3 regions of the Nocardioides aquiterrae genome follow, and region 3 is predicted to be linked to each of the others. Evidence: predicted binding sites of a transcription regulator. Region 3 holds the regulator's gene; each other region holds the start of a gene.
What was found. Region 3 encodes HrcA, which represses chaperone genes, less so after heat shock. Its sites were predicted from a motif close to TTGGCACTCGNNNNNNNCGAGTGCCAA; they were not measured.

Region 1 (10,235 bases), on a different contig from region 3:
ACTCAGTGGCCGTGACCGTGCCCGTGGCCGTGGCCGGCCGCCTGGGGCTCCTCGTCCTCGGGCTTGTCGACGACGAGGGTCTCGGTCGTGAGCAGCATGCCCGCGATCGAGGTGGCGTTGACCAGCGCGGAGCGGGTCACCTTCACCGGGTCGAGGACGCCCTGGGCGACCAGGTCGCCGTACTCGCCGGTCGCGGCGTTGTAGCCGTTGCCGGGGCCGAGCTCGCGCACCTTGGTGGTGACGACGTAGCCGTTCTCACCACCGTTCTCGGCGATCCAGCGCAGCGGCTCGTCGGCGGACTTGCGCACGACGCGCACGCCGAGCGCCTCGTCGCCGGTCAGGCCGAGGTCGTCGGAGAGGACCGACACCGCGTGGATGAGCGCGGAGCCGCCGCCGGGGACGATGCCCTCCTCGATCGCGGCACGCGTCGCGGAGACGGCGTCCTCGATGCGGTGCTTCTTCTCCTTCAGCTCCACCTCGGTGGCGGCGCCGACCTTGATCACGCACACGCCGCCGGCCAGCTTCGCGAGGCGCTCCTGGAGCTTCTCGCGGTCCCAGTCGGAGTCGGTGTTCTCGATCTCGGCCTTGATCTGGTTCACGCGGGCCGCGACCTCGGCCGGGTCACCGGCACCGTCGACGATCGTGGTGTTGTCCTTGGTGACCACCACGCGGCGGGCCTGGCCGAGCACCTCGAGGCCGACCTGGTCGAGCTTGAGGCCGACCTCGGGGGCGACGACCTGACCGCCGGTCAGGGTCGCGATGTCCTGCATCATCGCCTTGCGGCGGTCGCCGAACGCCGGGGCCTTCACCGCGACGGCGTTGAACGTGCCGCGGATCTTGTTGACGACCAGCGTCGAGAGCGCCTCGCCCTCGACGTCCTCGGCGAGGATGAACAGCGGCTTGCCGGACTGGATGACCTTCTCGAGCAGCGGCAGCAGCTCGGAGACCGCCGAGATCTTGCCCTGGTGCAGCAGGATGTACGGGTCGTCGAGGACGGCCTCCATCCGCTCCGGGTCGGTCACGAAGTACTGGCTGATGTAGCCCTTGTCGAACTGCATGCCCTCGGTGAACTCGAGCTCGGTGCCCATGGTGTTGGACTCCTCGACCGTGATCACGCCGTCCTTGCCGACCTTGTCGAAGGCCTGCGAGAGCAACTCGCCGATCACGCTGTCGCGGCTGGAGATGGTGGCGACCGACGCCATGTCCTCCACGGAGTCGACCTCGCGGGCGGCCTCCTTGAGCGCGTCGCCGACGGCCTCGGCCGCGGCGTCCATGCCCCGCTTGAGCCCCATCGGGTTCGCGCCGGCGGCGACCGCGCGGAGACCCTCGTGCACCATCGCCTGCGCCAGCACGGTGGCGGTCGTGGTGCCGTCACCCGCGATGTCGTTGGTCTTGGTGGCGACCTCCTTGGTCAGCTGCGCTCCGAGGTTCTCGAACGGGTCGTCGAGCTCGATCTCACGCGCGACGGTCACGCCGTCGTTGGTGATGGTCGGGGCGCCCCACTTCTTGTCGAGGACGACGTAGCGGCCCTTGGGCCCCAGCGTCACCTTGACGGCGTCGGCGAGCGCGTCGACGCCGCGCTCGAGAGCACGGCGGGCGCTCTCGTCGAACTCCAGGATCTTGGGCATTGCTCTCCTCTGACGAAGATCGGGTGGTCCGCCTCAGGCGGGTGTATTCACCCGGGAGAGGCGGACGACCCGTTCGGTGATTCAGGAAACGACGGCGAGGACGTCGCGCGCGGAAAGGATGAGGTACTCCTCGCCGGCGTACTTGACCTCGGTGCCGCCGTACTTGCTGTAGATGACCTTGTCGCCGACGTTCACGTCGAGCGGGACGCGGTTGCCGTTGTCGTCGATCCGACCGGGACCGGTCGCCAGGACCTCGCCCTCCTGGGGCTTCTCCTTGGCGGTGTCCGGGATGACCAGGCCCGAGGCCGTGGTCTGCTCGGCGTCGAGCGGCTTGACGACGATGCGGTCCTCGAGGGGCTTGATGTTGACCGACACGTGTCGACCTCCACTTTCTGGCACTTCGATGTTGGGTGAGGCACGTCTGGTGCTTGCGGGTCGGGTACGCCGTCGCGGGGGTCGCACCGTTGTCGCAAGCGCTGGCACACTCACGGGGAGAGTGCCAAATCAGAAACTAGCACTCTCCCCGCCGGAGTGCCAGAGAGACCCCTGGGGGAGGATCCCGGGATGGACCTGGAGTCGTTCCGCTGGCTGCTCACCGAGGACGGCCAGCGGCTGCTCGCGGAGGCCAGCAGGGAGGTTCAGCAGGGCGGCGACGTGCTCGCGGTCCAGAACCGGCTCCGGCGCACCGCCGCTCCCGAGCACGTCGCCGTCGCGCTCACCCAGGCGACGCTGCGGATCCGCGCCCGGGACAAGTTCGGTCCGGACGCCGACCGCATGTACTTCACCCCCGACGGGCTCGAGCAGGCGACCCGGCAGCGGGTCGCCGCCCACCGCGCGGCGCGCCTGGTCGCCGCTTCGGTGGGAACCGTGATCGACCTGGGCTGCGGCATCGGCGGCGACCTGCTGGCGTGCGCGCGGGCCGGGCTCACCGCCGCGGGGGTGGACATCGACCCGGTGCGGGTGGCGGTGGCCGAGGCGAACCTCGCCGCCCTCGGCCTCCCGGGGGCGGTCACGGTCGCGGACGCGACCACGGTCGACCCGTCGCCGTTCGACGTGGCGTTCGCCGACCCGTCCCGGCGGACGGCGCGCGGCCGGACCTTCGACGCCGACGGGTGGACGCCCCCGTGGTCGTTCGTCGAGCGACTCCTGCGCCGCGACTCCTGCGTCAAGGTCGCGCCCGGCATCCCCCACGAGCTGGTCCCCGAGGGCGTCGAGGCGGAGTGGGTGAGCGACCAGGGCGACGTCAAGGAGGCGGCGTTGTGGTCCGGCCGGCTGGCGACCACCGCGCGCCGCGCGACGGTCATCGGCGACGGCGGCCTCGCGACCATCACCGACGAGGACGACCCGGGCGCCGGCGTCCGCGACGTCGGCCGGTTCCTCTACGAGCCGGACGGCGCGGTGATTCGCGCGGGCCTCGTGACCGCCGTCGCGGCCGGCGTGCAGGGCGGGCTGATCGACGAGCACATCGCGTACGTGACCTCGGACGCGTCGTACCGCACCCCGTTCGCCCGGGGGTACGTCGTCCGGGAGGAGCTGCCCTACCGGGAGAGGGCGCTGCGCGCCGCCCTGCGCGAGCGCGGCATCGGCCGGCTGACGATCAAGAAGCGCGGCGTCGACGTGGTGCCGGACCAGCTGCGCAAACGCCTCGACCTCCACGGGGAGGACGAGGCGACGCTGGTGCTGACCCGGGCCCGCGGCCACGGGATCGCGCTGCTGGTGAAGCCGTTCTGAGACGCGCCGGACCCTCCCGGGGCGCCGCCCCGGGAGGGTCCAGTACGCAGTGCGTGATCAGGCGGTGTGGGGAATCGCGCCGCTGACCTTGACGTCCGCGGTCTTCTCGACCTTGCGGGCGTGCCAGAGGCCGAGCCCGAACAGGACCAGCAGCAGGGCGGCGCCGCCGAAGGCCACGACCGACGCGATACCGGCGATGGTGCCGATGGTCGCGAACGCGTAGCCGTACAGGAGCAGGCCGCGCAGGGTGTTGCCCATGAACAGCGTCTGCCGCAGGCCGGCGAGCGCCTGGCCCTCTTCGGAGGCCTTCTGCTCGTCGCTCATGCCGATGTACTCGCCGCTGACGTCCTCGTAGGTCCGGTTACCGCTGGCCTCGTTCATGTGCACGAGGATGTAGTGGTTGGCGAACGCCTTGGCCTCGGGGCCGGTGTCCAGCGGGCTGCCGGCGTACTGCTTGAGCGCGTCCGCGTCGGCCTTCGGCAGGCCGGAGAGCGCGTCGCCCTCGGGCATCGTGATGCCCTGCATGGTCAGCTGGTCGTGCACCTGGTTGCCGATGAACGAGTTCGCCCACAGCAGCAGGCCGCCGGCCAGGATGAGGACGGCGGCCATGGCCAGTCCCGTCCACGAGATGAACTTGTCGAATGCCGAGCGCATCGTGCGCCTCCCTCATAGTGGCGGGGAATTCCTTGTCGTCCTCGCTTCATGGACAACGCTAGAAATTGCAACCACCGACGGCGAGGGCCCGAAGGACGCAGGCCGGGGGACCAAGGTCCCCAGTTGCGGCTCAGCCCAGCGCTGCCTTCTCGGCGCCGATCGTGGTGTCCTCGCCGTGGCCGGTGTGCACGACGGTGTCGTCGGGCAGCGCGAACAGCCGGGCGCGGATGGACTGCACGATCAGGTCGGCGTCGGAGTACGAGCGGCCGGTCGCGCCCGGACCGCCGTGGAAGAGCGTGTCGCCGGTGAACACGCAGCCCAGGTCCGGGGCGTAGAGGCACACGGCGCCCGGCGCGTGGCCGGGCGTGTGCAGGACCTCGAGCGCCGTACCGCCGACCTCGATGCGGAGGCCGTCGGCCAGGTCGAGGTCCCACAGGTGGTCCCCGGTCTCCGAGTCGCCGTGGGTGAGCTCCCACAGCGGCCTGTCGTCGGGGTGCAGCATGATCGGCGCGACGACCCTCTCCCGCAGCTGCGGCGCGACGCGGACGTGGTCGTCGTGCGCGTGGGTGCACACGATCGCCTTGACCTTCCGGTCCCCCACCACCGCGAGGATGCCGTCGACGTCGTGGGGCGCGTCGATGACCACGCACTCGTTGTCGTCGCCGACCACCCACACGTTGTTGTCGACGTCGAAGGTCTGCCCGTCGAGGCTGAAGGTGCCGCTGGTGACGCCGTGGTCGACCCGGGCGCTCACAGGATCACCACGCTGCGGAGCACGTCGCCATGGTGCATCTTCTCGAACGCCGCCTCGACGTCGCCGATCCCGATCTCCTCGGACACGAACGTGTCGAGGTCGAGCCGGCCCTGCAGGTACAGGTTCACCAGCATCGGGAAGTCGCGCGTCGGCAGGCAGTCGCCGTACCAGCTGGACTTCAGGGCCCCGCCTCGTCCGAACACGTCGATGAGCGGCAGGTCGGGCACCTTCATGTCCGGGGTGGGGACACCGACCAGGACGGCGGTGCCGGCGAGGTCGCGGGCGTAGAACGCCTGCTTCCAGGTCTCCGGGCGGCCGACCGCGTCGACCACCACGTCGGCACCCTCGGCGCCGTCGAAGAACTCCGCGCAGATCCGCTTGATCTCCTCGACCGGGTCCACCTTCGACGAGTCCACGGTGTGCGTGGCGCCCATCTTCTTCGCGGTCTCGAGCTTCTTCGGGTCGATGTCGACCGCGATGATCGGGCTCGCGCCGACCAGCTGGGAGCCGGCGATCGCGGCCACGCCGACGCCGCCGCAGCCGATGACCGCCACGGACTTGCCGCGCGAGACCGCGCCGGTGTTGATCGCCGCGCCGATGCCGGCCATCACGCCGCAGCCGAGGAGGCCGACGGCGGCCGGGCGGGCCGACGGGTCGACCTTGGTGCACTGACCGGCGGCGACCAGGGTCTTCTCCGCGAAGGCGCCGATGCCCAGCGCCGGGGACAGCTCGGTGCCGTCCTCGAGCGTCATCTTCTGGGTGGCGTTGTGGGTGTTGAAGCAATACTGCAGGTCGCCCCGCTTGCAGGCTCGGCACTCGCCGCAGACCGCACGCCAGTTGAGGACCACGAAGTCGCCCGGCGCCACGCCGGTCACGCCCTCGCCGACCGCCTCGACCACACCCGCGGCCTCGTGACCCAGCAGGAACGGGAAGTCGTCGTTGATCCCGCCCTCGCGGTAGTGGAGGTCGGTGTGGCACACGCCGCAGGCCTGGACCGCCACCAGCGCCTCCCCCGGACCCGGATCCGGCACGTTGATCGTCACGACCTCGACCGGCTGACCTTTGGCACGGGCGACCACGCCCTTCACCTGATGCATGGGCCCCAGCCAATCACGTCAGAATTGCAACCATCGTGGACGGGGTGGCGTCTGGGTGGTGTGCTGACGGAGCGGACCGAGCGGACAGGGGTGATGGCGGTGGATCGGGACGCCGACTTCACGGCGTACCTCGAGGCCCGCCAGGCCCGGCTGCTGCGCACCGCGTACCTGCTGACCGGCGACCAGCACCAGGCCGAGGACCTGCTGCAGACGTCGCTCGCGAAGCTGTACCTGGCGTGGGACCGGGTCCGCGACCGCGAGTCGGTCGACGCCTACGTGCGGCGGATCATGGTCAACGAGAACAACTCGCTGTGGCGGCGCGGCTGGCGCCGGCGCGAGCTCACGACCGACACGGTGCCCGAGACGGCGCCGTTCCACGACCGGTACGACGACGGCACCGGCGCCGCCGTGTGGGCGGTGGTCCAGACCCTGCCGCGCAAGGCACGTGCGGTCGTCGTGCTGCGGTACTACGAACAGCTGTCCGAGGCCGAGACCGCCGAGGTCCTCGGGATCTCGGTCGGCACCGTGAAGTCCCAGTGCAGCAGGGCCCTGGCCTCGCTGCGTGAGCGCATCGGGGAGGAGGCGCGATGAGCCAGGAGACCTTCGAGCGTGAGCTCGCCCGCCACGCCGACGGGGTGCACGGCGCCCCGCTCACCTTCGACGACGTGCGCGGCAAGGCGCGCTCCATCCGGCGCAGGCGGCGCACCGCCGCCGCCGGGGCCGTGGCCGCCGCCGCCGCGCTGGTCGTGATCGTGCCGTCGGTGCTGGCCGGTGGCGGCGGCCACCGCTCCGACGAGCCGCCGGTCGCCCCGTCGTCCACGAAGGGCGTCGACCCGGGCCACGACGGCGTACCGGTGCTGCGCGAGGGCGCGATCACCTACGACGACGGAACCCGGATCAGGCCCCGCGTCGGCAACGACCGCATCGTCGGGTTCACCACGCTCGGCTCCGACCGCTGGGTCGTGAGCGTGCTGCCGGACAGTGGGCAGACCGAAGCAGTCGTGATCGACGACTCGGGACAGGCCCTCGACCGCTACCCGATCTCGGGCGCACTCGTGGCCGCCGACGACCACGAGGCGGTGGCCTGGGTCGACCCGGCGGGTGCGCCGCAGGTGCTCGTGGCCGGCGCCGAGCGCCCGTTGTCGCTGCCCCCGGTCGAGGGCCGGTCTCCGACAGCGGTCGCCCTGGTCGGAGCCTGCCCCGACGACTGCCGGGTCATCGGCCGCGACGCGGGCGGAGCGGGGCTGGGCAGCAGCTGGTCGGTGTCGACCGACGGAGACGTGCAGGCGCTGCCGGGGTCGATCCCGGCCGTGATCGACGCGACCGCTGACGGCAGCCTGCTCGCCGTCATCGACGGCTATGCCCCGGACGACATCCACGTGTGCAGCGGAGCCTACGACCCGGGCCTCGGTGACTTCCGGTGGCACGGCTGCGACGACAACGTCTTCGAGTTCGCGCCCGACGGCGGGTTGGTCGCCACCACGTTCGCGGAGGGTCTCGGGCCGACCAGGATCACGGTGCGCGACGCCGCGGACGGCCGGGTGGTCGGCGAGGTGCAGGGCGGCTGGATCTCCAGCTTCGCCTGGGAGGACGCCACCCACCTGTTGGTGGTGCGAGTGGCCGACGACGGCGGCACCCTGCTCGAGCGCTGGGGCCCGGAGGGCACGACGACGGTCCTGGAGGGCCCCACGACGGACATGGACCTCCTCGAGCCCTCCCTGCAGCTGCCGCTCGGCTGACCTCCGGCGAGCTCTCCGAGGTCCCGGCCTCAGACCAGGACCTCGGTCACCGGCAGCGAGGAGTCGGCGGGGTGGTCCAGCGCGGACGGCGTCCGCCCGCGGCTGACCATCTCCGCACCCAGCGCGGCGACCATCGCGCCGTTGTCCGTGCAGAGGCCGGGGCGCGGGACCCGCACCCGGATCCCCTTCGCGGCGGCCCGCTCCTCGGCCATCGCCCGCAGGCGGGAGTTGGCGGCCACCCCGCCGCCGATCAGGATGTCCTCGATCCCCTGGGTCTGCGCGGCGTCGATCGCCTTGCGGGTGAGCACGTCGCAGACCGCCTCCTGGAACGACGCGGCGACGTCGTTCACCGGCACCGGCTCGCCCGAGCGCTCACGCGCCTCGACCCAGCGCGCGACGGCGGTCTTGAGGCCGGAGAACGAGAAGTCGAAGCGGTGCCGCTCGAGGTCGCGCCGCGACGTGAGGCCACGCGGGAAGTCGACGTACACGCTGTCGCCCTCGCGAGCGGCGCGGTCGATGTGCGGGCCGCCGGGGAACGGCAGCCCGAGCAGCCGGGCGACCTTGTCGAACGCCTCCCCCGCCGCGTCGTCGATGGTCGCGCCCAGCGGGTCGACGCCGATCGTCACGTCGGTGACCCGCAGCAGCGAGGAGTGCCCGCCGGACACCAGCATCGCCAGGCACGGCTCCGGCAGCGGCCCGTGCTCGAGCTGGTCGACGGCGACGTGCGCGGCGAGGTGGTTGACGCCGTAGATCGGCTTGCCCAGTCCGATCGCCAGCGCCTTGGCGGCGGCGACGCCCACCATCAGCGCCCCGGCCAGCCCGGGACCGCTGGTCACCGCGATCGCGTCCACGTCGTGCAGGCGTACGCCCGCGGTCTCGCACGCCCGTTCGATGGTCGGCACCATCGCCTCGAGGTGGGCACGGCTGGCGACCTCGGGGACGACCCCGCCGAACCGGGCGTGCTCGTCGACGCTGCTCGCCACCGCGTCGGCGAGGAGCGTGTGCCCGCGCACGAGACCGACGCCGGTCTCGTCGCAGGAGGTCTCGATGCCGAGGACGAGGGGCTCGCTCATGGTGCTCATTGTGCCGACCACGCGCACGCGGCCCCCCACCGGATGAGGTCTGCGCGAACTGCTTCCCAGGGGCGGGTCGCGGACGTACGTTGTCGGGGCTTCACTCACTTCGCACATTTGGGAGCACTACATGCACATCCCGGGAATCTCTCGGACGAGTGCCGCCCTCGCCGTCACGGCGAGCGCCGCGCTCGTGCTCTCGTCTCCGGGGCTGGCCTCCGCCCGCACCGTCGACGACTCGACCCTCACCCCGCACACGCACTTCGTGGTGCAGCCGCTCAACCCGGACGGCTCCACCCCGGCCCCGGCGGCCGACGGTGAGGACATCCCGAACATCGACTCGGTGAAGTCGACGATCCGGAAGTACTACAACGCCAGCAGCGCCGGCATCGCCGACAAGGCCTCCTCGCCCTACATCACCGAGATGCAGGGCATCGAGCAGGCGATCCTCGCGCAGCTGCCCGACCCCGCGCCCGCCGAGAACCTGGCCGTGGTGTTCGACGCCGACGACACGACGCTCTGGACCTACGACATGGAGGACGGGGCGATGCACTTCAACTTCGACCCCAAGGTCCAGAACGACGACTGGGTGCTCCCGGGCAAGTTCCCGGCGACCCCGGGGATGGTCGCCTTCGTGAACGAGGTCCAGGACCGCGGGTACGACGTCTACGGCATCACCGGCCGCGGCGAGAGCCAGGAGCAGGCGACGCTCGACAACCTCACCAAGGTCGGCTACGACGAGTTCAACGCCGACAACTTCTTCACCAAGCCCGCCACGCTGCCGTCGTACCTCGACTGCCACAGCAGCGTCGACCCGAACGACGACCCGGCGAAGTGCAACACCGTCGAGTACAAGGCCGGCACGCGCGCCTACATCGAGTCGACCGGCGAGACGATCGTGCTCAACATCGGCGACCAGTACTCCGACCTCCAGGGCGGCCACGCGCTGAACAACGTCAAGCTCCCGAACCCGACGTACTACCTGCCGAGCCCGGACATCCAGGGCGCGCCGGCCTCGGATGCCGACCTGGCGCTGCCGACCGAGTTCGACATGGCGGCGGACGGCTCGAGCGGCCTGACCACCCCGGGTGACCAGATCCCCAACATCGACAACGTCAAGGCGGAGATCCGCGCGTACTACGGGGCCTCCAGCGGGATCGCGAACAAGGACACCTCGCCGTACATCGCCCAGATGACGAGCATCGCCCAGCACTGGAAGCAGAAGCTCACGGCCGTCTGCACGAAGGGCGTGAAGAAGCACCAGCGCCCGGCCGTCGTCTTCGACGCGGACGACACGACGCTGATGACCTACGACATGGAGGACGGGGCGATGAAGTTCAACTTCGACCCGGCCCTCCAGAACACCTGGGTCCAGGAGGGCCGCTTCCCGGCGACCCCGAAGATGCCGGGCGTGGTCAACGCCGCCGCCAAGGCGGGCTGCAAGATCGTCGGCCTGACCGGTCGCAACAACGCCCAGCGGGTGGCGACGCTCGACAACCTGGCGCGGTACTACCACGACGGCGACGGCAACCCGCTGTTCAAGTCGGCGTACTACTTCA
Region 2 (10,235 bases), on a different contig from region 3:
CGACGCCGCGGACGCTTGGGTCGAGGACAAGGGCCTCGCGCACGCCGTGCACACCCGCCGGATGGCCGACCCCGACGCGGCGTACCAGCGCCTGCTCGGGCCGCTGCGCGAGCTCGCCGACCGCAACGGGCTGGTGCTCGAGCCCGGCCGGCAGGTGATCGAGGTGCGCGCGCCCGGCATGGACAAGGGCCGGGCCGTCGAGACGCTGGTGGCCGAGCTCGACGCGGGGGCGTTCCTGTTCGCGGGCGACGACCTCGGCGACGTCGAGGCGTTCGATGCGGTGACCGCGCTGGCCAAGGACGGCCTCCCGACCCTGCTCGTCTGCTCGGCGTCGGACGAGGTGAGTGCGCTGGCCGAGCGCGCCGACGTGGTCGTGCACGGCCCGGAGGGCGTGCTGGACCTGCTGCGGCGGCTCACGGCCGACGCGCGTTCGTCCTGAGCGAACAGGAGGCCCTCTCCGGAACACCGCCCGCGGCGTGCACGTTGTGGAGGCATGTCCCTGAAGCTTCCCGTTCTCTTCGTCAACGACGTCGTCGTGCTCCCCGGCATGGTCGTGCCGCTGGAGCTGGACGAGTCCTCCCAGGCCGCGATCGACGCGGCCCGCGCCGGCTCCGGCAACCAGGTCCTCGTCGCCCCGCGACTCGAGGACCGGTACGCGTCGTTCGGCGTGATCGCGACCGTCGACCGTGTCGGCCGGTTCTCCGGCGGCAGTCCTGCCGCCGTCCTCAAGGCGGGTGCCCGCGGCCGGATCGGCAGCGGCGTCACCGGTCCCGGCGCGGCCCTGTGGGTCGAGGTCGACGAGGTCCCCGACGTCCTCTCCGACCACGCCCGTGAGCTGGCCGAGGAGTACAAGCGGCTCGTCGTCGCCGTGCTCCAGCGCCGCGAGGCCTGGCAGGTCATCGACCAGGTCCACCAGATGTCCGACCCGTCCGCGATCGCGGACGCGGCCGGCTACGCGCCGTACCTCTCCACCGACCGCAAGCGCGAGCTGCTCGAGGACCCCGACGTCGAGTCGCGCCTGGAGAAGCTGATCGGCTGGACCCGCGACTACCTCGCGGAGGCCGAGCTCACCGACAAGATCGGCGAGGACGTCCGCGACGGCATGGAGAAGCAGCAGCGCGAGTACCTGCTGCGCCAGCAGCTCGCCGCGATCCGCAAGGAGCTCGGCGAGGGCGAGCCCGAGGGCGCGGACGACTACCGCTCGCGCGTCGAGGCCGCCGACCTGCCCGACTCGGTCCGCAAGGCCGCGCTCAAGGAGGTCGACAAGCTCGAGCGCTCCAGCGAGCAGAACCCCGAGGCCGCGTGGATCCGCACCTGGCTGGACACCGTCCTCGAGCTGCCGTGGAACGTCACCACCGAGGACGCGGACGACGTCGTCGCCGCCCGCGCCGTGCTCGACGCCGACCACCACGGCCTCGACGAGGTCAAGGAGCGGATCGTCGAGTACCTCGCCGTCCGCGCCCGCCGCGCGGAGCGCGGCCTGCAGGTGATCGGCGGCCGGGGCTCCGGCGCCGTGGTGCTGCTGGCCGGTCCTCCGGGAGTCGGCAAGACCTCGCTCGGCGAGTCCGTCGCGCGGGCGCTCGGCCGGAAGTTCGTGCGGGTCGCCCTCGGCGGCGTGCGCGACGAGGCGGAGATCCGCGGCCACCGGCGCACCTACGTCGGCGCGCTGCCCGGCCGGATCGTGCGGGCCGTCAAGGAGGCCGGCTCGATGAACCCGGTCGTGCTGCTGGACGAGGTCGACAAGGTCGGCTCCGACTACCGGGGCGACCCGGCGGCGGCGCTGCTCGAGGTGCTCGACCCGGCGCAGAACCACACCTTCCGCGACCACTACCTCGAGCTCGACCTGGACCTGTCCGACGTGCTGTTCGTCGCGACGGCGAACGTCGTCGAGCAGATCCCGTCCGCGCTGCTGGACCGCATGGAGCTGGTGACGCTGGACGGCTACACCGAGGACGACAAGGTCGCCATCGCCCGCGACTTCCTGCTGCCCCGGCAGCTGGAGCGCGCGGCGCTGACCGACGCCGAGGTCACGGTGTCCGACGCGGCGCTGCGCGAGCTCGCCGCGAACTACACCCGCGAGGCGGGGGTGCGGCAGCTCGAGCGGCTGCTCGCGAAGGCGCTGCGCAAGGCGGCCACGCGGCTCGCCACCGGCGCCTCGCGCGTCGACATCGACCTGCCCGACCTCAAGGAGCTCGTCGGGCGGCCCCGGTTCACCCCGGAGTCGGCCGAGCGCACCTCGGTGCCCGGCGTCGCCACCGGCCTGGCCGTCACCGGCCTCGGCGGCGACGTGCTGTTCATCGAGGCGTCGGCGGCGGACGGCCCGGCGGGCCTGACGCTGACCGGCCAGCTGGGCGACGTGATGAAGGAGTCCGCGCAGATCGCGCTGTCCTTCGTCCGCTCCCACGCGGCCGAGCTGGGGGTCGACCCCGCGGTGCTCGACCGGGCCATCCACGTGCACGTGCCCGCGGGCGCCGTACCCAAGGACGGGCCGTCGGCCGGCATCACGATGGTGACCGCCCTGACCTCGCTCGCCACCGGGCGGCCGGTGCGGTCCGAGGTCGGCATGACCGGCGAGGTCACGCTCAACGGCCGGGTGCTCCCGATCGGCGGGCTGAAGCAGAAGCTGCTCGCCGCCCAGCGGGCCGGCCTGACCGAGGTGTTCGTGCCGCTGCGCAACGAGCCCGACCTCGACGACGTCCCCGCCGACGTCCTCGAGTCGCTCACCGTGCACGTGGTCGGCGACGTCCTCGACGTGGTCCGGGGCGCGCTGTCGCAGCCTCAGGCGGCCGCCACGATCGCCGCCTGAGACGGATAGTCCCTGACGAAAATGTTGTCCGGACCGCCGTTCGACGACATTTCCGTCAGGGACTATCTCTCCAACCACCGGACGCGGGCCGTCCAGCATGCGGAACCGATGTGCGCATGCTGAGACGGCCCGCGTACTGTTTCTCCCAGCTCATCCAGAGGGACTGAGGGAACGGCCCTGTGAAGTCCCGGCAACCGCCGCACGCGATCCGCATGCGGGCCCGGTGCCAAATCCGTCCGACGCGAAGGTCGCGCCGGAAAGATGAGGAGGACTCCGTGAGCGCACCTGTCATCGAGAAGCTGTCCCTGCGTGAGGGCGCGTTCGGCAACGCCAGGGCCCTGTCCTGTCGCGAGTGCGGCCACCAGGTCGAGCTCGGCCCCCACTACGCCTGTCCGGAGTGCTTCGGGCCGCTGGAGGTCGCCTACGACTTCCCGGCCGTCACCCGCGAGGAGATCGAGGCCGGCCCGCGCAACATCTGGCGCTACAAGGCGCTGCTGCCGGTGCCCGCCGACATCGAGCAGAGCCCCAACACCGAGCCCGGCTTCACCCGGCTGCTCAAGGCGGCCAACCTCGGCGCCGAGCTCGGCATCGACAACCTGTGGGTGAAGGACGACTCCACCAACCCCACCAACTCCTTCAAGGACCGCGTGGTCGCCTGCGCGCTGAGCGCCGCCCGGGAGTTCGGCTCGAAGGTCTTCGCCTGCCCGTCGACCGGCAACCTCGCGAACGCGGTCGCCGCGGCCGGTGCCCGCGCCGGCATCAAGACCGTGGTGTTCATCCCGAGCAACCTCGAGCAGCCCAAGCAGGTCAACAGCGCGATCTTCACCGACTCGCTGGTCGCCGTCGAGGGCAACTACGACGACGTCAACAAGCTCGCCTCGGAGATCGCCGGCGAGGAGGACGGCTGGGCGTTCGTCAACGTCAACGTCCGCCCGTACTACGCCGAGGGCTCCAAGACCCTGGGGTACGAGATCGCCGAGCAGCTCGGCTGGCGGCTCCCGGACCAGATCGTGATCCCGGTCGCCAGCGGCTCGCAGCTGACCAAGGTGCACAAGGCGTTCCAGGAGCTGATCAAGCTCGGCCTCGTGGAGGACAAGCCCTACCGCGTCTTCGGCGCCCAGGCCGAGGGCTGCTCGCCCGTGTCGGTCGCCTACAAGGCCGGCGTCGACGCGATCCGCCCGGTCAAGCCCGACACCATCGCCAAGAGCCTGGCCATCGGCAACCCCGCCGACGGCATCTACGTGCTCGACATCTGCCGGGAGACCGGCGGCGCGGTCGAGGACGTCACCGACGACCAGGTCCGCGAGGGCATCGTGCTGCTGGCCCGCACCGAGGGGATCTTCACCGAGACCGCCGGCGGTACGACGGTCGCGGTGCTCAAGAAGCTCGTCGAGACCGGCCAGCTGGACACCTCGCTGGAGACGGTCGTGATCAATACCGGCCACGGCCTCAAGACGCTGGACGCGGTGTCCGGAGCCGTCGCGCCGGCCGCGACCATCGCCCCGACGTACGCCGCCTTCGCCGCCACCGGCCTCGCCTGAGTCCCGAGAGGAACCCCATGCCCGTCTCCGTCCGGATCCCGACCATCCTCCGCACCTACACCGGAGGTGAGTCCGAGGTGAGCGCCTCCGGCGCCACCCTCGCCGAGGTGCTCGACGACCTCGACGCGAACTACAGCGGGATCAAGGGCCGCGTGCTCGACGACTCCGGCGAGCTGCGCCGGTTCGTGAACGTCTACGTCGGCAACGACGACGTGCGCTTCCTGGACAACCTGGCCACCCCCACCCCGGACGGCACCCAGATCTCGGTCATCCCGGCGGTCGCCGGCGGCTGCTGATCCTGCGTGTAACGCGGTGTCAGGCCCACTAGGATCCCGCTGCAACGGGTTCATAGTGGGGACAACACCGCGTTACAGCTGGGCGCGCCGCTCGATCAGGTGCGCCCGCTCGGCGAGGTTGGCGCAGCGACCGATCGCCTCGTCGTACGCCGTGCGCGCCTCGTCGAGGCGCCCGAGCCGGGCGAGCAGCTCGGCCCGGGTGGCGGGCAGCCGGTGGCCGGGCAGCGCCAGGCCGTCCAGGAGCGCGAGCCCGGCGGCCGGGCCGCGGTCCTCGGCGACCGCGACCGCGCGGTTGAGCCGCACGACCGGTGAGCCGGTGACCTCCTCCAGCTCGGCGTAGCGGTCGGCGATCCGGTCCCACGCCGTGGCCGACGCGGTCGGCGCGATCGCGTGCTCGGCGGCGATCAGCGCCTGCAGGAGGTACGGCGAGGGCGGCGCCTGCACCCAGGGGCGCAGCAGCTCCAGTGCCTCGTCGATCTCGGCGGCCCGCCAGCGCGAGCGGTCCTGGTCGGGGAGCAGCACGGGGCGCCCGTCGAGCACGCGCGAATCGCGGCGCGCGTGGTGCAGCAGCATCAGCGCGAGCAGGGCGTCGACCTCGACGGCCGGCTCCGGGAGCACGGCGCGCAGCACCCGCGCCAGCCGGATCGCCTCGGCCGCGACGTCGGCGCGCAGGACGTCCGGCCCGGAGCCGGGTGCGTAGCCGGTGGTGAACGCCAGGTAGGAGACGTCCGCGACGACGGCGACCCGCGGGGACAGGTCCGCGGGCACGGTGAACGACTGCCCGGCGAGCCTCTTCCGCGCCCGGGTCAGCCGGGCCGCCATGGTCGGGGTGGGGACGAGGAACAGCCGGGCGACGTCCTCGGTCGGGACGCCGAGCACGAGCCGCAGCGTGAGCGCCGCCGCCGACTCGCGCGGCAGCGACGGGTGCGCGCACAGCAGCACCAGCCGCAGCCGCTCGTCGAGCACGGGCTCCCCGGCATCGGCCATGAACGCCTGCGCCTCCTCCTGCAGCGACGCCTCGACCGCCAGCAGCGGCAGCTTCCGGGTCGCGACCTCCTCGTGGCGCAGCCGGTCGACGATCCGCCGGCGCGCGGCCGTCAGCAGCCAGGCGGGCGGGTTGTCCGGCACGGCGGTCCAGGTCCGGGCGGCGGCCTCGAAGGCGTCGGCGAGCCCGTCCTCGGCCAGGTCGAGCCGGCGGAACTGCGCGACGAGCAGGGCCAGCAGCCGGCCCCACTCCTCGCGCAGCAGCGACTCGGGAACGGTCATCCGTGGTCGACGGTGGCCCGCACCTCGACGACCCCGTCCGGGCCGGCGAGCAGGCCGCACACCTCGAGCAGGTCGTCGAGGTCGTCGGTCTCGACCGTGTAGAACCCGGTCAGCTGCTCGACGGTCTCGGCGTACGGGCCGTCGGTGACACCGTCGGCCCGGACCACCTTGGCGGCCCGCGAGTGGGTGAGCTCCGCGCCGCCGGTGATCTGGTGGCCGCGCTCCTCGAGGAGCCGGGCGAACTCGCCGTGCCTGGCGTACATCGCGGCGCGCTGCTCCTCCGACGCGGACTCCCAGGTGGCCTCGTCACCGGGCAGCAGGACGGCGTAGGTGGTCATGGTGGTTCCTCTCGACGGGGACGAGTCTGACACCGAGATGACGGGCCGGACGGGCGCGGATCGACAACCCGCGACGATCCTCGACGGCGACGCCGGGCGCCCGTTGCTCGACGGCATACTGACGCCATGACGGAACGGTCGGTGACCACCGGGGCCAGGCCCACCCTCGAGCAGGTGGCCGCGCTCGCCGGCGTCGGCCGTGGGACCGCCTCGCGCGTCATCAACGGCGGCGCGAAGGTCTCCGAGCGCTCCCGGCAGGCCGTCGAGAACGCCATCGAGCAGCTCGGCTACGTCCCGAACGCCGCCGCCCGGGCGCTGGTCAAGCGCCGCACCGACACCGTCGCGCTCGTGATCGCCGAGTCCGAGGAGCGGGTCTTCGGCGAACCGTTCTTCGCCGGCGTCGTGCGCGGCATCGGCACCGCCCTCGGCGAGGCCGACCGGCAGCTGGTGCTGCTGCTCGCCCAGGCGTCCGAGCGCCGCGGCGGGCTGGACCGCTACCTGACCCGCCAGCACGTCGACGGCGTGCTGCTGCTCTCGCTGCACGACGACGACGAGCTGCCGGAGCGGATCCGCGCGCACGGCGTACCGGTCGTGGTCGGCGGGCGCACCCGCGAGGACCTGCGCGACGGCTTCGTCGACGTGGACAACGTCCAGGGCGCCGGCCTGGCCGTCGCCCACCTGGTGGAGCGCGGCCGCGCCCGGATCGCCACGATCGCCGGCCCCGCGGACATGGTCGCCGGCAGCTCGCGCTTCCAGGGGTACGCCGCCGGCCTGGCCGCGGCCGGCCGGGAGGTCGACGAGCGGCTCGTCGAGCGCGGCGACTTCGGCCAGCAGAGCGGCGCGGCGGCGATGCGGGCGCTCCTCGAGCGGGCGCCGGACCTCGACGCGGTGTTCTGTGCCAACGACCTGATGGCCGCGGGTGCCCTCCAGGCGCTTCGTGAGGCCGGGCGACAGGTGCCCGAGGACGTCGCGGTGGTCGGTTTCGAGGACGCGCCGATCGCCCAGTCGACCCAGCCGCCGCTGACGACCGTGCACCAGTCGCCCGAGGAGATGGGCCGCGCGATGGTCGACCTGCTGCTCGAGACGATGGCCGATCCGGAGCGCGACCACCCGGGCCGGATGTTGACCACCCGTCTGGTCGTGCGCGACAGCACCTGACCGAGCGCCTAGCATTTCGGTATGGAGCAGCGCGGCGAGGCCCAGGTGCCCCTCGTCCTGCTCGCGACCAGTCGCGAGTGGGCCGAGGGCGAGCCCGGTCACGGCGCGCTCGACGCCGCCCTCGCCGCGCACGGGCTCGCCAGCCGCTGGGTCGTCTGGGACGACCTCGGCGTGGACTGGGGCACCGCCGAGGTGGTCGCGGTCCGGTCCGCGTGGGACTACGACGCCCGGCTCGGCGAGTTCCTCGGCTGGGCCTCCGGCGTCGGCCCGACCCTGCTCAACGGGGCGGCGGTGTTCCGCTGGAACACCGACAAGCGCTACCTCGTCGAGCTCCAGGAGGCGGGGCTGCCGGTCGTGCCGACCGTCGCGGCGGACACGATCTTCGAGGTGCGCGCGGCGGCCGACAAGTACGGCCTCGCGGTCGTCAAGCCCCGCGTCGGCTCCGGTGGCCGCGGCCTCGAGGTGGTCTCCGACGGCCGGGTCTGGCTGCCCCAGGAGGGCCACGAGGGACCGTGGGTCGTGCAGCCGCTGGTCGAGTCGATCCACACCGAGGGCGAGCTCTCGGTCTTCGTCATCGCCGGCCGCCCGGTGAGCCAGGTCCAGAAGCTCCCGAGCGTGAACGACATCCGCGTGCACGAGCACTACGGCGGCACCTCGCGCTCGGTCGAGCTGGGCGAGCAGGCCGCCTCGCTGGCCGCCGAGGCGATCGCCACCGTGGTCGACCTGCTGGGCGAGGAGATCGTCTACGGCCGGGTCGACATGATGCGGTACGACGGCCGGCTCGTGGTCAGCGAGGTCGAGCTCACCGAGCCCGGCCTGTACCTCGACGTGCTGCCGCTGAACGCGCTGCCGTTCGCGGAGGCGGTCGCCGCCCGCGCGTACCCCAAGACCTGGTGACGTTCGCCCTCGGCTGACGGCCTCGGAGTGTCTTGCACTCGCAGGGGTCGAGTGCTAAACATGACGCTGGCACTCTCGTCCCGAGAGTGACAACACCGGAACGGCGACGTTGAGGTCCCGATGCGCCGGCGAGAAGGGTTCGCCGGGTCGAGCGGGGGCCGTCCGTCGCGGGCAACCCGCCGGCCGGTCCAGAACTTCCGATGCGAAGGAATCGCAGGAGTTATGCCGAAGCTGATTGCATTCGACGAGGAGGCCCGGCGCGGTCTCGAGCGTGGCATGAACACGCTCGCCGACGCCGTCAAGGTCACCCTCGGCCCCAAGGGCCGCAACGTCGTTCTCGAGAAGAAGTGGGGCGCCCCCACGATCACCAACGACGGTGTGAGCATCGCCAAGGAGATCGAGCTCGAGGACCCCTACGAGAAGATCGGCGCCGAGCTGGTCAAGGAGGTCGCCAAGAAGACCGACGACGTCGCCGGTGACGGCACGACGACGGCGACCGTCCTGGCCCAGGCGATGGTCCGCGAGGGCCTGCGCAACGTCGCGGCCGGCGCGAACCCGATGGGTCTCAAGCGCGGTATCGAGGCGGCCGTCGCCGCCGTGTCCGAGCAGCTGCTGGGCATGGCCAAGGACGTCGAGACCAAGGAGCAGATCGCGTCCACCGCGAGCATCTCCGCGGCCGACACCACCGTCGGCGAGATCATCGCCGAGGCGATGGACAAGGTCGGCAAGGAAGGCGTCATCACCGTCGAGGAGTCGAACACCTTCGGGCTCGACCTCGAGCTCACCGAGGGCATGCGCTTCGACAAGGGCTACATCTCGGCGTACTTCGTCACCGACCCCGAGCGCATGGAGACGGTCCTCGAGGACCCGTACATCCTGATCGCCAACCAGAAGATCTCGTCGGTCAAGGACCTGCTCCCGCTGCTGGAGAAGGTCATGCAGTCCGGCAAGCCGCTGCTGATCCTGGCCGAGGACGTCGACGGCGAGGCGCTGTCGACCCTGGTCGTCAACAAGATCCGCGGCACCTTCAAGTCCGCCGCCGTCAAGGCCCCGGGCTTCGGCGACCGCCGCAAGGCCATGCTGCAGGACATCGCTATCCTCACCGGCGGCCAGGTCATCTCCGAGGAGGTCGGCCTCAAGCTGGAGTCGACCGGCATCGAGCTGCTCGGCCAGGCCCGCAAGGTCGTCATCACCAAGGACGAGACCACCATCGTCGAGGGCGCGGGCGACCCGGACCAGATCGCCGGCCGGGTGAACCAGATCCGCGCCGAGATCGAGAAGTCGGACTCCGACTACGACCGCGAGAAGCTCCAGGAGCGCCTCGCCAAGCTGGCCGGCGGCGTGGCCGTCATCAAGGTCGGCGCGGCCACCGAGGTCGAGCTCAAGGAGCGCAAGCACCGCATCGAGGACGCCGTCCGCAACGCGAAGGCGGCCGTCGAGGAGGGCATCGTCGCCGGCGGCGGCGTCGCCCTGGTGCAGGCGTCGGTCACGGCGTTCGACAAGCTGGACCTGACCGGTGACGAGGCCGTGGGCGCGAACATCGTGCGCGTCGCGACCGAGGCCCCGCTCAAGCAGATCGCGATCAACGCCGGCCTCGAGGGCGGCGTCGTGGCGGAGAAGGTCAAGAGCCTGCCGTCGGGCCAGGGCCTGAACGCCGCCACCGGCGAGTACGTCGACATGATCGCCGAGGGCATCATCGACCCCGCCAAGGTGACCCGCAGCGCGCTGCAGAACGCCGCCTCCATCGCGGCGCTCTTCCTCACCACCGAGGCCGTCGTGGCCGACAAGCCGGAGAAGGCCGCCCCGATGGGCGACCCGTCCGGCGGCATGGGCGGCATGGACTTCTGAGCACCCCTGACCCGAGCTTGCTGGGGTCAAGCCAGGTGCCAGGTTGAGGAGCGTCGGCTCGAACTGCGCGCCAGCGCAGGGCGAG
Region 3 (10,235 bases):
CCGCCACCGCACCGTGGTGGCCCGACACGCGGCGGCGACCCGGGCCGCCGACGCCCCCGACCCGACCCCCGACACCGACCGCCGGGAAGCCGTGCTCGACGCGATGCGCGCACTCCCCGACCGGCAGCGCGAGGTGCTCGCGCTGCGCTACTACCTCGACCTGTCCGAGGCGGACATCGCCGACACGCTCGGCATCAGCCGCGGGGCCGTCAAGAGCCACGCCTCGCGCGGCGCCGCCGCGCTGCGGACCCTGCTCCAGGAGGACCTGTGAACCTCGCAGACGTGCTGCACGACGCCGTCGACGGCATCGACCCCGCCGACCGGATCGACGCGATCCGGGCGCGTACGGCGAGCGCCCCGGCCCGGGGCGGGCGGCCGTGGTTCTACGCCGCCGGTGCCGTCGTGCTGGCGACCGCCGCGACGGTGGCGGCGTTCGCGGTGCTGGACGACTCGACCCGCTCGTCGGGGCCGACGCACCACGACGACCAGGTGACGTCCGTCCCGACGCCGGGCACCCAGCTCGTCCCCGCCTACTTCATCGGGGACACGCCCCGCGGGCCTCGGCTGTTCCGGGAGTTCGACCGGGTGGTCGGCCCCGACGCGGTGCAGGCGGCCCTCGACAGGATCCAGCGGCCCCCGGCCGATCACGACTACACGACCGGCTGGGCCCCGGGCTCCTTCGGGGACGCGACGGTGCGCGACGGCCGGATCGACGTGGAGCTCAGCGACGGTGTCGACCTCTCGGACCGGCTCGCCGTCCAGCAGGCCGTCTACACGCTCCAGGGCGCCGCGGGCCAGCGGCTGCCGGTGTACTTCTGGCTCGAGGGCCAGCGCGGGAACATGGGCGAGGTCGCCGACCCCGCCGTGCTGAGCCAGGTGATGATCAACGACCCCACCGAGGGCCTGGAGGTGCACGACTACTTCACGGCGCGCGGCGCGGCGAACTCGTACGAGGCGAACGTGCCGTGGGAGCTGCGCGACGACAGCGGCTCCGTCGTGAGGCGGGGATTCGCGACCACACCCGGTTGGGGGGACCGGCTCTATCCGTGGGAGGCGCGCGTCGACGTACGCGACCTGCCCTTCGGCTCCTACACGTTCGTGGCGATGACCGACGACCCGTCCGGCGGCGAGGGCGGCGGACCGGATGCCGACACGCGCACGATCATCGTCCGTTGACGCCGAACCCCCGGAAGGATGGAGCCATGACCAGCCGCACCCGGATCGCCGCCCTACTCGTCACACCCCTGCTCGTGCTCGCGGGGTGCGGCAGCGACGACACCGGCGCGGACCAGCGCCCGGCCAGCGGCTCGACCAAGCACCAGAGCCCGAGCGGCGAGGAGTCGCCGAGCGAGTCCTCCCAGCCCGGCGACGGCCAGACGACGGTGCCGCTGTACTTCACCGGCGACACCCCGCAGGGCACCCGGCTGTACCGGGAGTTCCGGCGCGTTGACTCCGCCGACGCGCTCGGCGCCGCGCTGACCCTGGCCGCGTCCGGCGACGCCCTCGACCCGGACTACGGGACGCTGCTGCCGTCGGGCACCTTCAGCACCTCCGGCGGCGCGGCGATCCCGCTGCCCGACGACTCCTGGACCCGGCTCCCCGAAGGGATGAGCGAGTCCGACGCGCTCGTCGCCGTCCAGCAGCTCGTCTACACCGCGCAGGGCGTGCTCCAGTCCCGCGACCCGATCACGTTCACCGACTCCTCGGGCGCGGCGACGCAGATCTTCGGGATCGCGTCCGAGGACGGGTTCACGGCCGCCGACCCGATCAAGACGCTGTCGCTGGTGAACGTCACGGCGCCCGAGGAGGGGGCCACCGTCAGCGGGTCCTTCACGGCCAGCGGCGTCTCCAGCTCCTTCGAGGCCACGACGCCCTGGGAGGTCCGCGACTCCTCGGGGAAGGCGGTCCTCCAGGGCTCGGCGATGGCCGACGGCTGGATGGACAAGCTCTACCCGTGGGAGACCGACGTCGACGTGTCCGGCCTCGAGCCGGGCCAGTACACGTTCGCGGTGATGACCGACGACCCGTCCGGCGGCGAGGGCCCCGGCCCGATGGTGGACACCAAGTCGATCACCGTGCAGTAGGCGGGCCGCAGGATGTGGGTCGTGTGCCTGACGACGCGCCATGGCGCGTGCTCAGGCACACGACCCGGATACGCGCATGACGACCGGCCCACGGAGGCATAGCGTCGTCCTGTGCGCGCCCCGGACCCGGCCTTCGCCGATCCTCGTCTTGCCGCGCTGTACGACGACCTCGACGGCGACCGGGCCGACCTCGACGCGTACCTCGCGATCGTGGAGGAGCTGGGGGTCTCCTCCGTCGTCGACATCGGCTGCGGGACCGGATCGCTCGCGGTGCGTCTCGCGGCGGCCGGACTCACGGTCACGGGTGTCGACCCGGCCACGGCGTCGCTGGACGTCGCGAGATCGAAACCACGCGCCGAGCAGGTGACCTGGGTCGACGGGGACGCGACCGTCCTCCCGAGCCTCGGCATCGTCGCCGACGCCGCGGTGATGACCGGCAACGTGGCACAGGTCTTCGTGTCCGACGAGGACTGAGACCGGACGCTGGCCGCGGTGCGGACGTGCGTTCGTCCCGGCGGGTGGTTCGTCATGGAGACCCGGCGGCCCGAGATGCGCGACTGGGAGCGGTGGGAGGTCGCGCCCACGACCGTCGTTCTGGGCGCCGGCCGGCAGGTCGTCGTACGGCGGACCGTCACCGCCGTCGCCCTGCCGCTGGTCACCTTCGAGTCGGTCACGACCCTCGACGGCGTGGACGTTCCGTCGACGTCGACCCTCCGCTTCCGCGAGCGCGCCGAGGTCGAGCGCGATCTCGCGCGTCATGGGTTCACGGTCGTCGAGGTCCGGGATGCGCCCGACCGTCCGGGCAAGGAGATGGTGTTCCTCGCCCGTCGGGACGACGTGCGTTGAGGCTCACCGCCGGCAGCTCGTCCGGACGCTCGCGCGCTGGCGGCCGGGGGCCCGCGGCGGGGTTCGCTGGCGACGAAGCTGTCAGCCCCAGCGAGCCGTCCGGGACAGCAGGGCTGACACCGCCGCCACCCCCGCGGTCGAGGTGCGCAGCACCTCGGCGCCGAGCCGCACCGACACCGCGCCCGCGGCGACGAGCGCGGCGACCTCGTCGTCGGTCAGCCCGCCCTCGGGGCCGACCACGACCACGATCCGGCCGGACGCCGGCACGTCGAGCGCCGCGAGCGACGCGGTGGCCTCCTCGTGCAGCACCACGGCGAGGTCGGCGTCGGCGACGAGGCCCGCGACCTCGTCGGTCGAGGCCAGCTCGGCGACGGTCGCGACGTACGGGCGCCGGGCCTGCTTCGACGCCTCGCGGGCGGTGGCCCGCCAGCGCGCCAGCGACTTCGCCGCCCGCTCCCCCTTCCACACCGCGACGCTGCGGGACGCCGCCCACGGCACGATCTCCGCCACGCCGACCTCGGTGAGCACCTCGACGGCGAGCTCGCCGCGGTCACCCTTGGGGATCGCCTGCACGACCACGACCTCGGGTGCCGGGCGCTCGTGGCGGGCGAGCTCCTCGACCGCCACCGTGAACACCCGCTTGCCGGTCGACACCACGACGCCGCGCGCCGTCGTGCCGAGGCCGTCGGTCAGCACGACCTGCTCACCGGCCCGCAGCCGGCGGACGGCGACCGCGTGGTGCGCCTCGTCGCCGTCGACGGTGACCTCGACGCCCACCGCGACCCCGTCGAGGCTCGGCACGAGGTGGACGGGCAGCGACATGTCAGTGCTGGTTGAACGCGTCGCGGATCCGGCCGAACATCGACTTGTGGCTGGGCCGCACCTGGCCGGACGGCGACTCCTCCTCGCGGATCGCGGCGAGCTCGCGGAGCAGCTCCTCCTGGCGGGCGTCGAGCCGGGTCGGCGTCTCGACCACCACGGTGACGACCAGGTCGCCCCGCCCGCCCCGGAGCCCGGGTACGCCGCGGCCGCGGAGCACCTGCTCGGTCCCCGACTGGGTACCGGGCCGGACGTCGATCTCGAAGTCCTGCTCCAGCCCGGTGTCGCTGTCCTCGCCCTCGACCACGTCGGCCTCGAGCGTGGGCAGCGTGAGGGTCGTGCCCAGCGCGGCCGCGGTCATCGGGAGCGTGACCGTGCAGTGCAGGTCGTTGCCGTGCCGGGTGAACGTCGGGTGCGGGGCGACGTGGATCTCGACGTACAGGTCGCCGGCGGGACCGCCGCCCGGGCCGACCTCGCCCTCGCCGGTCAGCTGGACGCGGGTGCCGTTGTCGACGCCGGCCGGGATCTTCACGGTCAGCGTGCGCCGCGAGCGGACCCGCCCGTCGCCGGAGCACTCGCGGCACGGGTCCGGGATGATCGTCCCGTAGCCGCGGCAGGCCGCACACGGCCGCAGGGTCCGGATCTCGCCGAGGAACGAGCGCTGCACGTGCGCCACCTCGCCGGCGCCGCGGCAGGTCTCGCACGGGACCGGGTGGGTGCCCGGCGCCGTACCCTCGCCGTGGCAGGTGCTGCACAGCACCGCCGTGTCGACCATGATCTCGCGGGTGATGCCGAACGCCGCCTCGGCCAGCTCGACCTCGAGCCGGATCAGCGCGTCCTGGCCGCGCCGCTCGCGGGGCCGCGGGCCCCGGCCACCGGTCGCGCCCGCGCCGCCGAAGAACGCGTCCATGATGTCGGTGAACGAGAAGCCGGCGCCCTGGCCGCCGAAGCCCCCGCCCATGCCGCCGAACGGGTCGCCGCCACGGTCGTACGACGCCCGCTTGCCCGGGTCCGAGAGCACCTCGTAGGCGAGCGAGATCTCCTTGAACTTCTCCTGCGCATCCGGGTCCGGGTTGACGTCCGGGTGGTACTGACGCGCGAGCCGCCGGTAGGCCTTCTTGATGGTGTCGGCATCCGCACCGCGGTCCACACCGAGAAGCTCGTACAGGTCCTGGCTCAAGATCGGTTTCCTTCTGTCTGTGCGTGTTCGGGGGCGGGCACTCAGGCCTCGTCGAGGATGCGCGAGACGTAGCGCGCGACGGCGCGCACCGCGGCCATCGAGCCCGGGTAGTCCATGCGGGTGGGGCCGACGATGCCGAGTCGCGCGAACGCCTCGTCGCCCGGCCCGTAGCCGGTCGCGACCACGCTGGTCGACGCGAGCTCCTGGTACGGCCCCTCGTGGCCGATCCGGACCGTCAGCAGCTCGCCGGTGGTCGCCTCGCCGAGCAGCTTGAGCAGCACCACGTGCTCCTCGAGCGCCTCGAGCAGCGGACGCACGGCCGAGTCGAAGTTGTCGCCGTACCGGGCCAGGTTGGCCGCGCCCCCGACCGCGATCCGCTCGTCGGAGCGGTGGTCGGACATCGCCTCGACGAGCGTCTCGACGACCGCCGCGGTGACCGGGGTGCCGCCCTCGGCGGGCACGAGCGCCCGCAGCGCGGTGGCCGCGTCGGCGATGACCTCGCCGACCGCGGCCCGGTTGACCAGCGAGCGCAGGTCGGTGAGGTCGTCGTCGGAGAGCTCGCCGCCGACCTCGACCAGGCGCTGCTCGACGCGGCCGGTGCTGAGGATCAGCACGACCAGCAGCCGGTACGGCGCCAGCGCGATCACCTCGACGTGGCGGACCGTCGAGCGGGACAGCGTGGGGTACTGCACGACCGCGACCTGCCGGGTCAGCTGCGACAGCAGCCGCACCGACCGGTTCACGACGTCGTCGAGGTCGACGGCGCCGTCCAGGATCGTGGCGATCGCGCGCTTCTCGGCGGCGCTCATCGGCTTGACCGACGCGAGCTTGTCGACGAAGAGCCGGTAGCCCTTGTCGGTCGGCACCCGGCCGGCGCTGGTGTGGGGCTGGGTGATGTAGCCCTCGTCCTCCAGGGCCGCCATGTCGTTGCGCACCGTCGCCGGCGAGACGCCGAGGCCGTGCCGCTCGACCAGCGCCTTGGAGCCGACCGGCTCCTCCGTGGCGACGTAGTCCTCCACGATCGCGCGGAGGACGGCGAGCCTGCGCTCCTCCTGCATGGGCCCTCGCCTCCTTGCTGGCACTCGAATGTCGGGAGTGCCAATCCTACAAGCCCTAGGGTGTCGATGTGAGGTTCACCGAGGTGGCGGAGCGCGTCTGGGTCGGCCGCTACCCGGACTGGGACGTCAACGTGACCCTCGTCGGCGGGTCCGGCGGGCTGCTGGTCGTCGACACCCACGGCTCCGCCGAGCACGCCCGGGAGGTCGTCGAGGACGTGCGCGCGGTCGGCGCCGGCGGGGTGACAGGGATCGTCAACACCCACTGGCACTTCGACCACACCTACGGCAACGGCACCTTCCGGGCGGCGTACGGCGAGGTGCCGATCGTCGCGCACGAGACGGCCGCCGAGGAGCTGGCGGAGTGGGGTGACGCCGAGGTCGCGGTCCCGCCGGACCGGACGTTCTCCAGCGCGATCGTGCTCGACCTCGGCGACCGCCAGGTCGAGCTGGTGCACCCGGGCCGCGGGCACACCGGCGGCGACCTGGTGGTGCGGGTGCCGGACGCCGACGTCCTGCTGGCCGGTGACCTGGTCGAGGAGTCGGCTCCCCCGTCGTTCGGCTCCGACAGCTGGCCGATGGACTGGCCGCTCTCGCTCGACGTCGTCCTGGGCCTCACGACCCCGGCCACGGTCGTGGTGCCCGGCCACGGCGCACCGGTCGGCCGTGCGTTCGTCGAGGAGCAGCGCAACACCGTGGGCATCGTCGCCGAGACGATCCGCGACCTCGCCGCGCGCGGCGTCCCGGTCGACCAGGCGCTGGACGCCGGCGACTGGCCGTGGCCGCGCGCCGGCCTCGCGGACGCGGTCCGGCGCGGCTACGAGCAGCTGCCGCGCAGCCAGAAGCGGTTGCCGCTCCTATGAGCGGGTACTCCCCCGGCATGACCGAGAACACCGGGATCGAGGACGAGGACCTCCCCGAGGACCTCCAGCCCACCGACGACAACCCGCTCGCCCAGGACCTCGACCCGGACGAGGCGAAGTCGCGCGAGGAGCTCGACGTGCTCGGCGGCAAGACGCCCGAGCAGCGTGACGAGGACGACGCCGCCGACTGACGGCGCGCCGTCCGCCGACTGTCGGCGGGCTCTCCTAGCGTGGCGGGATGAGCTCGGACCGGTACGGCAGTGACGTCCTCTCCACCGACTGGCGCGCCCCCAAGCGCGGCCGCGCCGTCGAGGCGCCCGCGGAGTTGGGCGCGGTCGTCGAGGAGGTCACGACCGACTGGTGCGGCGAGATCGTCGCGGTCGACCGCGACCTGCACACCGTCACGCTCGAGGACCGGCGCAGCCGGCGGCGTACCTTCCCGCTCGGGCCCGGCTTCCTGCTCGAGGGCCGGCCGGTGATCCTCACCGCGCCGGTGCGCACGGCGGCGCCCGCGAAGCCGACCCGGACCGCCTCCGGCTCGGTCGCCGTGCCCGACGCGAAGGCCCGGGTCGCCCGCGCCAGCCGGATCTTCGTCGAGGGCCGCCACGACGCGGAGCTGGTGGAGAAGGTCTGGGGCGACGACCTGCGGATCGAGGGCGTGGTCGTCGAGTACCTCGGCGGCGTCGACGACCTGGCCGACCACCTCCGCGACTTCCGGCCCGGGCCGGACCGCAAGGTCGGCGTGCTCGTCGACCACCTGGTCGCGGGCTCGAAGGAGAGCCGGATCGCCCAGGGCATCGCGAAGTCACCGGTCGGGCAGCACGTGCTCATCGTCGGCCACCCGTTCATCGACATCTGGGCCGCGGTCAAGCCCGACCGACTCGGCCTGCCGAGGTGGCCCGACGTCCCCCGCTCGATCGAGTGGAAGAAGGGCGTCTGCCAGCAGCTCGGCTGGCCGCACCGCGACCAGGCCGACATCGCCCGCGCGTGGCAGCACATCCTGAGCAAGGTCTCCTCGTACCACGACCTCGACCCGGCCCTGCTGGGCCGGGTCGAGGAGCTGATCGACTTCGTCACCGCCTCCCCGGGGTGAGCGGGCGAAGGAACTGAGCCCGCTCACGACGGCGCTGGGGCGGGGAGGTTGAGGAGGCTCGGCTCGGACGGAGCCTGCGATGTCCGAGCGACCCGTCTCGAAACCCAGTTCGTGGCGCGAACGATCGACCGGGTGACGTCGGTGCTGTCTCGATGCGACCTGGCTGGCCGGACTTCGCAAGCTCAGTCCGGGGCGGATCAGCGGTCGATGTCGAGGTCACGCGGCGGCTGCACGGTGCTGGTCATCGCTCTCTCCCCTCTCTGAGTCGGTACGGACGACTCTGCCCCTGTCCGGCCGGTCGTTCCGTTCGCTCGCTGACACTGCGGTTCACTGGTTCCCGTGGAGTGGTCGCTGCTCGCCTCGCTCGACGAGGACGAACGACGCCGGGTGCTGGCCGCCGCGCGCCGGCGCAGCTACGGTCGCGGCGAGGTGCTGGTCAACGACGGCGACCCGTCCGACAGCCTGCACCTGGTGGCGTCCGGGCGGCTCGCCGTACGGGTGTCGACCAGCGACGGCGAGAACGCGACGATCAACCTGCTCGGGCCGGGCGACTACTTCGGCGAGCTGTCGCTGCTGGAGGGCAGCCCGCCGGTCCGCTCGGCCACGATCGTGGCCCTCGAGCCCGCGGAGACGCTGTCGCTGTCGGCCGCGGAGTTCCGCGAGCTGCGCCGCCGCCACCCGGCCGCGAACCAGCTCCTGCTCTCCCTGATGGCCCGCCGCGTCGAGGAGCTGTCGGCGCGGCTGCTCGAGGCGATGTACGACGGCCTCGACCGCCGGGTGCACCGGCGGCTGGCCGAGCTCGCGGAGCTCTACGACGACGGACGGCCCGGCGCGGTCGTCGTTCCGCTGACCCAGGAGCACCTCGCGGAGCTGGTCGGCGGTACCCGGCCGAGCGTCAACCAGGTGCTGCAGCGCCTCGCAGCGGACGGGATCGTCGAGCTCGGCCGGGGCCGGGTGACGGTGCTCGACCGGGACCGGCTGGCAGACCTCTCAGGCTGACACCTGGTCGGTGGCCCACCGGGCGGCCCCGAGGCGGGTGAAGATCTGCTGCGCCTGACCGGCCTGCTCGACCGACTCGTCGGCGCGGCCCTGGCGCTGCAGCACCGCGGCCAGGTCGGCGCGGCAGAGCGCCACCGTCGGCTCGGAGTGCCACTGCACCGCCAGGGCGATCGCGTCGCGCAGGTGCGCCTCGGCCGCCTCGTCGTCGCCGGCCGAGGCGGCGAGCAGCCCCGCCATCCGACTGCGCTGCGCACGCACGCCGACCGGCAGCCCGCCGCCGCGGTAGCCGTCGACGATGGCGATCAGCCCGGCGAGGGCCTCCCGGTCCCCGTCCGCCCAGGCGACCTCGGTGGCCACCTTCCAGATCAGGGTGAAGTCGTCGTACATCCCGCCGACCGAGAACGCGGTCTCCGCGGCCTGGCGCGCGAGCGCGCCCGCCGGACGGCCGGCGCCCTGCGCCTCGAGCGCACGGGTCAGCTCGACGAAGCAGCGCAGCGACAGGTCGTCGCCGGCGTACTTCGGGTCGTCGAGGTTGGCCGGCAGCCGCCACCCCGTCCCGCGCGCGCCGGCGATCCGGGCGCGGACCAGCTCGGCCAGGGGCTCGTCGACGACCGCCTCGTCGGCGAACAGCAGCGCGTCGTCCCAGTCGCCCGTGACCAGGCAGGCCAGGGCCAGGTTCGACATCGCGCTGGAGAGCCCGATCGCCACCCCGGCCTGGCGGGACACCTCGACCGCCTCGAGGCCGTACTCGCGAGCGCGGGCCGCGTCGTCGGACGCCCAGGTGACGTTGAGGTTCACCAGCGCGCGCGCCAAAATCACGACCTGGTGGTTGCGGCGGGCGATCTCGGCGGCGGCGGTGAAGAGCACCCGGCCGAGGCCACGCATGCCGCTGACCATGTGGTGCAGGGCGAAGCCGATGTACGCCTCCGCGATGTAGGCCTCCTCGCCGTACTGCTCGGCCAGCCGGACGTGCTCGGCGGCGTGGTCGCCGAACCCGTGCTGGGTCCGGAGCTTGATGCGCGTCAGGTTCTGGGCGAGCTCCAGCCGCACCCGCGCCGCGTCCTCGCGGTCGCGGAGCGCGTCGTACCGCTCCTGCGCCATCGTCGCCGGCGTCTCGTAGTCGCCCCGGCCGACCGCGATCGTGTAGACGAGCACGTTGACCGCCTCGGCCGCCTTGAGCTCGTCGCCGATCGCGTCGAACGCGTCGCGGGCCGCCTCCGCGGGCTCGATCGCGGCGGCCGGGTCCTCGGTGTCCTGCAGGGCGCGGGCCAGCTCGAGGTGGATGTCGGCACGCAC

Region 1: a site for HrcA is predicted at 2,140-2,166, ahead of groES (co-chaperone GroES). Genes of this name have one in related genera too.
Region 2: a site for HrcA is predicted at 8,334-8,360, ahead of groL (chaperonin GroEL). Genes of this name have one in related genera too.

The regions. Positions count from the first base shown of each region.
Region 1 is NZ_BAAAJE010000020.1:30,530-40,764, reverse strand. It holds gene groL (chaperonin GroEL) at 3-1,628, opposite strand; gene groES (co-chaperone GroES) at 1,710-2,003, opposite strand; gene ABD086_RS18430 (class I SAM-dependent methyltransferase) at 2,193-3,359, shown strand; gene ABD086_RS18425 (hypothetical protein) at 3,417-4,013, opposite strand; gene ABD086_RS18420 (MBL fold metallo-hydrolase) at 4,144-4,767, opposite strand; gene ABD086_RS18415 (S-(hydroxymethyl)mycothiol dehydrogenase) at 4,764-5,864, opposite strand; gene ABD086_RS18410 (SigE family RNA polymerase sigma factor) at 5,958-6,455, shown strand; gene ABD086_RS18405 (hypothetical protein) at 6,452-7,603, shown strand; gene tsaD (tRNA (adenosine(37)-N6)-threonylcarbamoyltransferase complex transferase subunit TsaD) at 7,633-8,676, opposite strand; gene ABD086_RS18395 (HAD family acid phosphatase) at 8,807-10,235, shown strand, end outside.
Region 2 is NZ_BAAAJE010000034.1:5,487-15,721, forward strand. It holds gene otsB (trehalose-phosphatase) at 1-439, shown strand, start outside; gene lon (endopeptidase La) at 494-2,806, shown strand; SAM riboswitch class I at 2,954-3,074, shown strand; gene thrC (threonine synthase) at 3,082-4,347, shown strand; gene ABD086_RS24305 (MoaD/ThiS family protein) at 4,365-4,643, shown strand; gene ABD086_RS24310 (RNA polymerase sigma factor) at 4,716-5,909, opposite strand; gene ABD086_RS24315 (YciI family protein) at 5,906-6,247, opposite strand; gene ABD086_RS24320 (LacI family DNA-binding transcriptional regulator) at 6,374-7,405, shown strand; gene ABD086_RS24325 (ATP-grasp domain-containing protein) at 7,427-8,302, shown strand; gene groL (chaperonin GroEL) at 8,525-10,150, shown strand.
Region 3 is NZ_BAAAJE010000019.1:79,154-89,388, reverse strand. It holds gene ABD086_RS17885 (SigE family RNA polymerase sigma factor) at 1-271, shown strand, start outside; gene ABD086_RS17880 (Gmad2 immunoglobulin-like domain-containing protein) at 268-1,176, shown strand; gene ABD086_RS17875 (Gmad2 immunoglobulin-like domain-containing protein) at 1,203-2,084, shown strand; gene ABD086_RS17870 (class I SAM-dependent methyltransferase) at 2,196-2,558, shown strand; gene ABD086_RS17865 (hypothetical protein) at 2,613-2,930, shown strand; gene ABD086_RS17860 (16S rRNA (uracil(1498)-N(3))-methyltransferase) at 3,012-3,752, opposite strand; gene dnaJ (molecular chaperone DnaJ) at 3,754-4,929, opposite strand; gene hrcA (heat-inducible transcriptional repressor HrcA) at 4,971-5,987, opposite strand; gene ABD086_RS17845 (MBL fold metallo-hydrolase) at 6,056-6,847, shown strand; gene ABD086_RS17840 (hypothetical protein) at 6,865-7,038, shown strand; gene ABD086_RS17835 (DUF3097 domain-containing protein) at 7,086-7,940, shown strand; gene ABD086_RS17830 (Crp/Fnr family transcriptional regulator) at 8,280-8,939, shown strand; gene ABD086_RS17825 (ATP-binding protein) at 8,931-10,235, opposite strand, start outside.